One region of the Pseudomonas sp. F-14 TE3482 genome, then DNA from elsewhere that is predicted to be linked to it. Evidence: predicted binding sites of a transcription regulator. Region 1 holds the regulator's gene; the other holds the start of a gene.
What was found. Region 1 encodes sigma-54, which starts transcription at its own class of promoters, with help from an activator protein. Its sites were predicted from a motif close to ANTGGCATNNANNTTGCTNT; they were not measured.

Region 1 (5,080 bases):
TTGTCCTCGAGCACATCGAGGGCGGTACTTTTACCTGAGCCGGAGCGGCCACTGACGATGATCAGGCGCATGATTAGTGACCGTTCTGCTCGTCCAGGACAACCTGATACAAGGCTTCGTTGCTCGGGGCGCTGCGCAATTTTTCACGCACTTCCTTGCGATCCAGCATGCTGGCAATCTGGCGCAGCAATTCCAGGTGTGCATCGGTGGCGGCTTCCGGGACCAGCAGCACAAACAGCAGGTCAACCGGGGCACCGTCGATGGCATCGAAATCGATAGGGGCTTCCAGGTGCAGCAGCGCGCTGATTGGCGAGGTGCAGCCTTTGAGCCGGCAGTGGGGGATGGCGATGCCGTTGCCGAAACCGGTAGAACCGAGTTTCTCACGGGCAATCAAGGCCTCGAAGACGTCCTGCATTTCCAGATCCGGCACTTCGCGATGGATGAGGTTGGCAATTTGCTCGAGGGCTTTCTTTTTACTGCCACCCGGCGCGTTCACTTGGGAACGGCCGGGGGTCAGGATGGTTTCTAGTCGGATCATGGATTGGGGGTGTTAACGACCGGTCGCGCCCTGGAGGAGGCTCTGGGTCTTTTCCTTATGCTTTTTAAGTTGGCGATCCAGCTTGTCGGTCAGCAGGTCGATGGCGGCATACATGTCCGTATGCTCGGCATTGGCGACCACTTCTCCGCCGGGAATATGCAGCGTGGCTTCGATCTTCTGCAGCAGTTTTTCGACGTTCATCGTGACTTGCACATTGGTGATCTTGTCGAAATGCCTCTCTAATCGGTCGAGTTTTTCGCCGATGTAGGTGCGCAGGGGTTCGGTCACTTCCAGTTGGTGTCCACTGATGTTGACTTGCATACAGCTTCTCCTTCGTTGCCAGTGCATAAAGCGGCAGGCAGAAATGCCTGCCACTGGAACGCTGTGGCCAGCCCGGCGGCTACATCAACCGCTTCCGTTCGCTGGAAGGCGCGATCCCCAGGGATTCGCGGTACTTGGCGACGGTGCGACGGGCTACCTGAATGCCTTGTGCCTCCAGTAAACCAGCGATCTTGCTGTCACTCAACGGCTTTTTCTGATTTTCCGCAGCAACCAGTTTTTTGATGATCGCGCGGATCGCCGTGGACGAGCATTCACCGCCTTCAGAGGTACTGACGTGGCTGGAAAAAAAGTATTTCAGTTCATAGATGCCCCGCGGGGTATGCATGAATTTTTGCGTGGTCACCCGTGAAATTGTCGATTCATGCATGCCGACTGCTTCGGCAATGTCATGCAGCACCAACGGCTTCATGGCTTCGTCACCGTATTCGAGAAAGCCGCGTTGATGCTCGACGATCTGGGTGGCGACTTTCATCAGGGTTTCATTGCGGCTTTGCAGGCTCTTGATGAACCAGCGAGCCTCCTGCAGCTGATTACGCATGAAGGTGTTGTCAGCGCTGGTATCGGCACGGCGCACGAAACCGGCATATTGGGCGTTGACCCGCAGGCGTGGCACCGATTCCTGGTTCAGCTCCACCAGCCAGCGCTCGTTGTCCTTGCGCACGATCACGTCGGGAACGACGTATTCGGCTTCGGTGGACTCGATTTGTGAACCGGGGCGTGGGTTGAGGCTCTGGACCAATTCGATGACCTGGCGCAGCTCATCTTCCTTGAGCTTCATGCGGCGCATCAGCTGGCTGTAGTCGCGGCTGCCGAGCAGGTCGATGTAATCGGTGACCAGGCGCTTGGCTTCGGCCAGCCAAGGGGTCTTGGCGGACAACTGGCGCAGTTGCAGCAGCAGGCATTCACCGAGGTTGCGGGCGCCGATGCCAGCGGGTTCGAATTGCTGGATGCGGTGCAGGACGGCTTCGATTTCGTCCAGTTCGATGTCCAGTTCCGGGTCGAACGCTTCGAGGATTTCCTCGAGGGTTTCGTCCAGGTAGCCCTGATTGTTGATGCAGTCGATCAGGGTCACGGCGATCAGGCGATCGGTGTCGGACATCGGTGCCAGGTTCAGTTGCCAGAGCAAATGGCTTTGCAGGCTTTCACCGACCGATGTGCGGGTGGTGAAGTCCCACTCGTCGTCATCGTTGCTCGGCAGGCTGCTGGCGCTGGTCTGGTAGACATCCTCCCAGGCTGTGTCGACGGGCAATTCGTTGGGGATGCGCTCGTTCCAGTCGCCTTCCTCAAGGTTGTCCACCGTCGGGGCGGTTTCCTGGTAGGAGGGTTCCTGAATGTCGGCGTTGGGTTTCTGTTCGGCGCTATCGGCCAAGGGGTCGGCGTTATCGAAGTCGTCGCCTTCTTCCTGGCGTTCGAGCATCGGATTGGACTCCAGAGCCTCCTGGATTTCCTGTTGCAGGTCCAGGGTCGACAATTGGAGCAGGCGGATGGCCTGTTGCAGCTGCGGTGTCATCGTCAGCTGCTGGCCCATTCTCAAGACTAGCGATGGTTTCATGGCAGGGGCTTAACACCTTATTCGCCGGCGCACATGCGCCATCCACTACAGGGCGCCGAAGCGCCAAACATAAGCAAATTATATGCCCGAAACTGAAGTGTTTGCCTAGAGCGCTGTAACAATAAAAAGTTATTGATTTTTTATTGAAGCGAGCGCTCCCTCGGCGACCCGGGCACCTCAGGTGCTTACAGGCGGAACTCGTGGCCCAGATACACTTCCTTGACCAGTTCATTGGCGAGGATGGTGGCGGAGTCACCTTCAGCAATCAGTTGGCCGTCGTTGACGATGTAGGCGGTTTCGCAGATATCCAGGGTCTCACGAACGTTGTGGTCCGTGATCAGCACGCCAATGCCTTTAGCCTTGAGGTGATGGATGATCTGCTTGATGTCGCCCACCGAAATCGGGTCCACACCGGCGAAGGGTTCGTCGAGGAGGATGAATTTCGGGTTGGTAGCCAGTGCCCGGGCGATTTCCACACGGCGGCGTTCACCACCGGACAGGCTCATGCCGAGATTGTCACGGATGTGATGGATGTGAAATTCCTGCAGCAGGCTTTCCAGCTCTTGGCGACGACCGGCCTTATCGAGTTCCTTGCGGGTCTCGAGGATGGCCATGATGTTGTCGGCCACCGACAGTTTGCGGAAGATCGACGCTTCTTGCGGAAGATAGCCGATGCCGGCCTTCGCGCGACCGTGCATCGGCTGGTGGCTGACGTCCAGGTCGTCGATCAGTACGCGGCCTTGATCGGCCTGTACCAGACCGACAATCATATAGAAACAGGTGGTTTTACCGGCGCCGTTAGGGCCAAGCAGGCCGACGATCTGACCGCTGTCGATGGACAGGCTGACGTCGCGCACGACCTGACGGCTCTTGTAGCTCTTGGCCAGATGCTGAGCTTTCAGAGTTGCCATTACTGGGCCTTTTGCTCGTCGGTTTTCTTCTTCGGCTGGATCACCATGTCGATGCGAGGGCGTGCCTCGGTGACCTTGTTACCCGTGGCGCGACCGGCGCTCGCAAGCTTTTTGACCGTGTCGTAGACGATTTTCTCGCCTTGGGTGACGTTGTTGTCCTTATCGATGACTTTGGCGCGATCGATCAGCACGACGCGGTTTTGCGAGGCGTGGTACTGGATAGTTACGCCGTAGCCCTGGACCGGCTTGGTATCGCCCGCCGTTTGCAGTTGCTCGAAGTAGGCAAGGTTGCCCACCGAAGTCACCACGTCGATGTCGCCGGTCGGGGTGCGGGTGATAGTTACGGTATTGCCGGTGACCTTCATCGAGCCCTGGGTGATGATCACATCGCCCTTATAGGTGGCAACGCCGTTCTTGTCGTCCAGTTGGGCATCGTCGGCCTGAATGCGGATAGGCTGCTCTTGATCGTTCGGCAGAGCCCAGGCGCTCACGCTTCCCAGTGCTGCGCCCAGACTGAGCAAAATAGGGAGAGTTTTAACGAGCCTCATACTGTCCTCTTACGTTCGATAGCAGGTGTATCCTGCTTTCTTTCAAGTACGCTTTCATTCCGTTGCCTGTCGATACACCGCCAGCGCCGTCGATTCTAACGGGTTGATCGGTCTGCGCATATTGCTGCTGCGGGAACACTGTCATACGGGTGGTGGTAATCAGGGTTTTACGGTTTTTTTCGTCGAAACGCGTGATACGTACCGAGTCAATCAGCTCGACCTGAGTGCCGTCCGGGTTGACTTCGCCGCGCTCGCTCTGGACGTGCCAGGGGAATTCGGTGCCACGGAACATGTTCAGGTCCGGATTGGTCAGCAACGTCACCTCGCTCGCTTTCACGTGTTCGACCTTGTCCGACGTCATCTCGTATTGCAGTTTGCCGTCGGGCAGGTACTGCACGCTGTGGGCGTTGATGGCGTAATAGTCGATCGCGGTTTCATCGACCTTCACCACCGGCTTGTCGAGGAAGCGTTCCGGGCTGATGTTCCAGTAGCCGACCGCTGCAAAAATCGCAGCGATGCAACCGAACACCAGGATGTTACGAATTTTCTTGCTCAGCATGATGGGCTCACAGGTACGCGGCGTTGGCCGCATCGAGGCGGCCCTGGGCGCGCAGGATCAATTCGCAGAATTCGCGAGCGGCCCCCTCGCCACCGCGGGCCTGGGTGATGCCGTGGGCGTGTTCGCGCACGAAACTGGCAGCGCTGGCCACCGCCATGCCAAGGCCTACGCGGCGAATCACCGGCAGGTCCGGCAGGTCGTCGCCCAGGTAGGCCACTTGTTCATAGCTCAGGTTGAGCTGGCCAAGAAGTTCGTCGAGCACCACCAGTTTGTCTTCGCGACCCTGATAAAGGTGCGCAATGCCGAGGTTCTTCGCGCGCCGTTCAACCACCGGGGTCTTGCGGCCACTGATGATAGCGGTCTGCACGCCCGCGGCCATCAACATCTTGATGCCCTGGCCGTCGAGGGTGTTGAACGTCTTGAATTCGCTACCGTCTTCGAGGAAGTACAGGCGCCCGTCGGTCAGCACGCCATCGACGTCGAACACCGCCAGTTTGATCTGTTTGCCGCGTTGCAGCAGGTCCGTGCTCATTACATTACTCCCGCACGCAGCAAATCGTGCATGTTCAAGGCGCCGACCGGACGGTCTTCGCTGTCGACCACTACCAGTGCGTTGATCTTGTGGTCTTC
Region 2 (5,080 bases), 5.8 Mb from region 1:
GGCCCGGCAGGCATTGGGCGATGAAGTCGGCGCTCAAACGCAATGCGCCAGTGCCGCCCGGCGTCTGAGTGGCGCCGGCCCGTTGTTCGGCGATCAACGCCGAATCAGCGCCAAGCACCAACTCGTTGATGACTTTGCCGAACGCTACATTGCCGTGGCCGCCGATGTAGGTTTTGGTGGATTGACGATCCACCAGGTGTTGCTCGGCGAGCTTCACCGCTTCGGGGATTGGCGTTTGGCCCTGGGCGTCTTTGTAGACACCCACGCCAAGGTCGAATTTGCGCGGGTTGGGGTCCAGCGCATAGGCCTCCATCAGGCCGAGAATCGGGTCGCCGGGCACTCGGCCGATGGCGTCGAAATGCATTATTTGCGGCCCTCGGCGTTCTTCGCCACTTCGTCAGTGCGCGCGGCCATGATGAAGTCGTTGCGGTGCAGGCCCTTGATGGAATGGCTCCACCAGGTGACGGTGACTTTGCCCCACTCGGTCAGCAGGCCTGGGTGGTGACCTTCGGCCTCGGAAATTTCACCGACGGCGTTGGTGAACGCCAGCGCGTGTTTGAAGTTCTTGAACAGGAAAACTTTTTCCAGCTGCATCACGCTGTCGCGAACTTCGATGTTCCAGTCAGGGATCTGCTTGATCAGGATCGGCAATTCTTCGTCGCTGACCTGAGGGGCGTCGGCGCGGCAGGCTTCGCAATGGGCTTGGTTTAATGTGGACATGATGTGTTCCTGAAATCGAGTGTTTTGAAAAACGGTCGTCAGTGGGACCACGCTAAAGCAAAGCGGCGATCCGTAACAGACTCACTTGATGCCAAAAGACGCGGGTCACGCGGCTTTTGGCGGAAATTTCGGCGCGCGCAACCCCAGCTGCATACCTTGCTTGACCATGCCCATGATGTCTTCGTGGGCCAGATCGAACAGGCGCTTGAGGTTCGGCAGGACAAAGTACAGCGGTTGCAGAATGTCGATGCGGTACGGCGTGCGCATGCATTCCAGCGGGTCGAAGGCCTGATGCTCAGGCTCGTTCGACAAGCAGTAAACGGTTTCTTTCGGCGAGGACAGAATGCCGCCGCCATAGATGCGCAGGCCTTGTGGCGTGTCGACCAGGCCGAACTCGATGGTCATCCAGTACAGGCGCGCCAGGTACACCCGTTCTTCCTTGGAAGCCTGTAGGCCAAGTTTGCCGTAGGTGTGGGTGAATTCGGCGAACCAGGGATTGGTCAGCAGCGGACAGTGGCCAAAGATCTCGTGGAAAATGTCCGGTTCTTGCAGGTAATCCAGCTCTTCGCGGGTACGAATAAACGTCGCCACCGGGAACTGCTTGTTCGCCAGCAATTCGAAAAAGGTCTGGAAGGGAATCAGTGCGGGGACTCGGGCAACCTGCCAACCGGTGGTTTCACCGAGGACCTTGTTGATTTCACCGAGTTGCGGAATGCGGTCGTGGGGCAGACCGAGTTTTTCGATACCGTCCAGGTATTCCTGGCACGCACGGCCCTCGACCACTTTCAGTTGGCGAGTGATCAGCGTGTTCCACACCGCGTGTTCTTCGGCGGGGTAGTCGATAAAACCTTGCGCATCGGGCTCACGAGCCACGTATTGCGTCTGCTTCATGCTGCTCTCCTGCTAGGGGATACGTTCTTGTTGTGTGTACAGCTATAGACCTAGAAATACCCCAAGGCGTGCAGTGTTGCAGCAGGTGATCCGCGGTGAGAGTTGGAAAAATCCCGGCTTTTCGTAAAGTATTCGTTACGGATTGGTCGCTATGGCGCAAGTATTGATATTTGCGGGTTTGAAATGGCGCACGGGTGTCACATAATCTTGACGACTAACTTGGTGCCTACGCAGAAAATTTCCTGCGCCGGGCCTCGATCACCGCTGTTACGGGCCTTTATATGCGTATCAAAGTTCACTGCCAGAACCGCATCGGTATCCTGCGCGACATTCTCAACCTGCTGGTCGAGTACGGGATCAACGTCGCTCGCGGCGAAGTGGGCGGTGAGCACGGCAATGCGATCTACCTGCACTGCCCGAACCTGATCAACATTCAGTTTCAGGCGTTGCGTCCGAAGTTTGAGGCGATTGGCGGGGTATTCGGCGTCAAACGCGTAGGGCTGATGCCCAGCGAGCGTCGGCATATGGAACTCAATGCCTTGCTTGGTGCCTTGGAGTTTCCGGTGCTGTCGATCGACATGGGCGGCTCCATCGTCGCGGCCAACCGTGCGGCGGCGCAGTTGCTCGGGGTGCGGGTGGACGAGGTGCCGGGGATACCGCTGTCGCGGTACGCCGAGGATTTTGATTTGCCGGAACTGGTGCGCGCCAACAAGTCACGGATCAACGGCTTGCGGGTCAAGGTCAAGGGCGACGTGTTTCTCGCCGACATCGCGCCGCTGCAATCGGAGCATGACGAAAGCGAGGCCATGGCCGGTGCGGTGTTGACGTTGCACCGGGCGGACCGGGTGGGCGAGCGCATCTATAACGTGCGCAAGCAGGAATTGCGTGGCTTCGACAGCATTTTCCAAAGCTCGAAAGTGATGGCGGCGGTGGTACGCGAAGCGCGGCGCATGGCCCCGCTGGACGCGCCGCTATTGATAGAAGGCGAAACCGGCACCGGCAAAGAGTTGTTGGCGCGGGCCTGTCACTTGGCGAGCCCGCGTGGGCAATCACCGTTGATGGCGCTCAACTGTGCCGGTCTGCCAGAGTCCATGGCCGAGACCGAACTGTTCGGCTACGGTCCCGGTGCCTTCGAAGGCGCGCGGGCCGAAGGCAAGCTCGGGCTGTTGGAGCTGACGGCGGGCGGTACGTTGTTTCTCGACGGCGTCGGCGAAATGAGCCCGCGCTTGCAGGTGAAATTGCTGCGCTTTCTGCAGGACGGTTGCTTCCGTCGTGTCGGCAGCGATGAAGAGGTCTATCTGGATGTGCGGGTGATCTGCGCAACGCAAGTGGACTTGTCCGAGCTGTGCGCTCGCGGTGAGTTTCGCCAGGATTTGTACCACCGTTTGAACGTGCTCTCGCTGCACATCCCGCCGCTGCGCGAATGCCTCGACGGACTGGCGCCGCTGGTGGAGCACTTCCTCGATCAGGCCAGTCGGCAGATCGGTTGCCCGTTGCCGAAACTGGCGCCAGCGGCCATGGAACGGCTCAGTCACTATCACTGGCCGGGCAATGTGCGACAGTTGGAAAACGTACTGTTCCAGGCGGTTTCCCTGTGCGACGGCGGGACGGTCAAGGCTGAACATATTCGCCTGCCGGATTACGGTGTGCGTCAGCCCCTCGGCGATTTTTCGCTTGAGGGTGGCTTGGACGAGATTGTCGGGCGCTTTGAGAAAGCGGTGCTGGAGCGTTTGTATTCCGAGCATCCGAGCAGTCGGCAACTGGGCAAGCGGTTGGGGGTTTCGCATACCACCATTGCCAATAAGTTGCGTGAGTATGAGGTTGGTAAAGACAACACCTGATGTGGCGAGGGAGCTTTTGTGGCGAGGGAGCTTGCTCCCGCTGGGCTACGCAGCAGCCCCAAAAAAGACAATCGAGTTATTGCAGGCAAATCACGCGGGATGGTTTTGCGGCCGCTTCGCGCCCGAACGGGAGCAAGCTCCCTCGCCACAGGGGGATGAACTTGGCCATGAGAGCCTTGCCGCGAAGCGGCATAACACCGCCGGTTTTTCGTCTTCGGCACATTCCCCCAATCCCCTCTGAATCCCTCAAGTCCTTTGTTTGCCGGGCCCTGCGCCGCCAGAAAAAAGTTGGTCTGCAAATTGCTTATGGCTCAGCAGTACAGCGGTGGGCGGCAAACGTCCGGCATGCAGAGGAAAGAGTGTGGACAAGTACCTTTATGTGGCAATGACCGGCGCCAGCCAGAATGCACTGGCGCAGAAGGCTCATGCCAACAACCTGGCGAACATCTCTACCAACGGTTTTCAGAAGGACCTGGAACAGGCCCGTTCGATGCCGGTGTTTGGTGACAGCTTTCCGGCGCGTGCGTTTGCCATGAGCGAACGTCCGGCCACCGACTTCTCCCCTGGCTCGCTGGTAGAAACCGGTCGCGACCTCGATGTCGCGGTGCAGGGCAACGGCTGGATCGCCGTGCAGAACCCCGATGGCGGTGAAAGCTACGTGCGCACCGGCAGCTTGAACGTTGACGCCCTGGGCGTGCTGCGTGCCGGCAACGGTATGCCGGTGGTAGGCAATGGTGGGCCGATTGCCGTGCCGCCCGAGCAGCAAATCGAAGTCGGCGAAGACGGCACCATCAGCATCCGTGCGATGGGCGAAGGCCCTCGCGTGATGGCCGAAGTCGACCGCATCAAACTGGTCAACCCGGACTTCAAGAACATGACCAAAGGCCTGGACGGTTCGATCCACACCAAGGACGGCAAGCCGGCGCAGGCCGATGCCAACGTCAAACTGGTATCCGGGTTCCTTGAGTCGAGCAACGTCAACGCCGTGGAGGAAATGACCTCGGTGCTGGCGCTGGCCAAGCAGTTCGAGCTGCACATCAAGATGATGAACACCGCCAAAGACGATGACCAGGCCATGGCTCGGGTCTTGCAGATCAGCTAATTATCAGAACGTCGCGCCGTAAAACAGGCGCACGAGGAGAATCGAATGCTTCCGGCTCTATGGGTTGCCAAAACAGGTCTGTCCGCCCAGGACACCAACCTCACCACCATTTCCAACAACCTGGCGAACGTATCGACCACGGGTTTCAAACGTGATCGCGCCGAGTTCCAGGACTTGCTGTATCAGATCAAACGCCAGCCAGGCGCCCAGTCGACCCAGGACAGCGAATTGCCGTCGGGTCTGCAAGTGGGTACCGGTGTGCGCATCGTCGGCACCCAGAAAAACTTCACCGCCGGCAGCCTGCAAACCACCGAGCAACCGTTGGACATGGCCATCGACGGTCGCGGTTTCTTCCAGATCCTGCAGCCGGACGGCACCACGTCCTACACCCGTGACGGTACGTTCCACCTGGATTCCAACGGCCAGATCGTCAACGCCAGCGGTTTCGCCCTGGAGCCGGCCATTGTCATTCCGAACGACGCCCAGACTTTCACCGTCGGCCGTGACGGCACCGTGTCCATCACCG

Region 2: a site for sigma-54 is predicted at 3,740-3,759, ahead of AB7M26_RS27265 (flagellar basal body rod protein FlgF). Genes of this name have one in related genera too.

Annotation. Positions count from the first base shown of each region.
Region 1 covers NZ_JBRJII010000001.1:218,438-223,517, reverse strand. Annotated here, with positions in the region: gene rapZ (RNase adapter RapZ) at 1-71, opposite strand, end outside; gene ptsN (PTS IIA-like nitrogen regulatory protein PtsN) at 74-538, opposite strand; gene hpf (ribosome hibernation-promoting factor, HPF/YfiA family) at 551-859, opposite strand; gene AB7M26_RS01030 (RNA polymerase factor sigma-54) at 939-2,432, opposite strand; gene lptB (LPS export ABC transporter ATP-binding protein) at 2,618-3,343, opposite strand; gene lptA (lipopolysaccharide transport periplasmic protein LptA) at 3,343-3,891, opposite strand; gene lptC (LPS export ABC transporter periplasmic protein LptC) at 3,878-4,450, opposite strand; gene AB7M26_RS01010 (KdsC family phosphatase) at 4,458-4,982, opposite strand; gene AB7M26_RS01005 (KpsF/GutQ family sugar-phosphate isomerase) at 4,982-5,080, opposite strand, start outside.
Region 2 covers NZ_JBRJII010000001.1:6,005,819-6,010,898, reverse strand. Annotated here, with positions in the region: gene AB7M26_RS27285 (amino acid aminotransferase) at 1-364, opposite strand, end outside; gene AB7M26_RS27280 (4a-hydroxytetrahydrobiopterin dehydratase) at 364-720, opposite strand; gene phhA (phenylalanine 4-monooxygenase) at 826-1,611, opposite strand; gene AB7M26_RS27270 (sigma-54-dependent phenylalanine hydroxylase transcriptional regulator PhhR) at 1,893-3,452, shown strand; gene AB7M26_RS27265 (flagellar basal body rod protein FlgF) at 3,814-4,554, shown strand; gene flgG (flagellar basal-body rod protein FlgG) at 4,600-5,080, shown strand, end outside.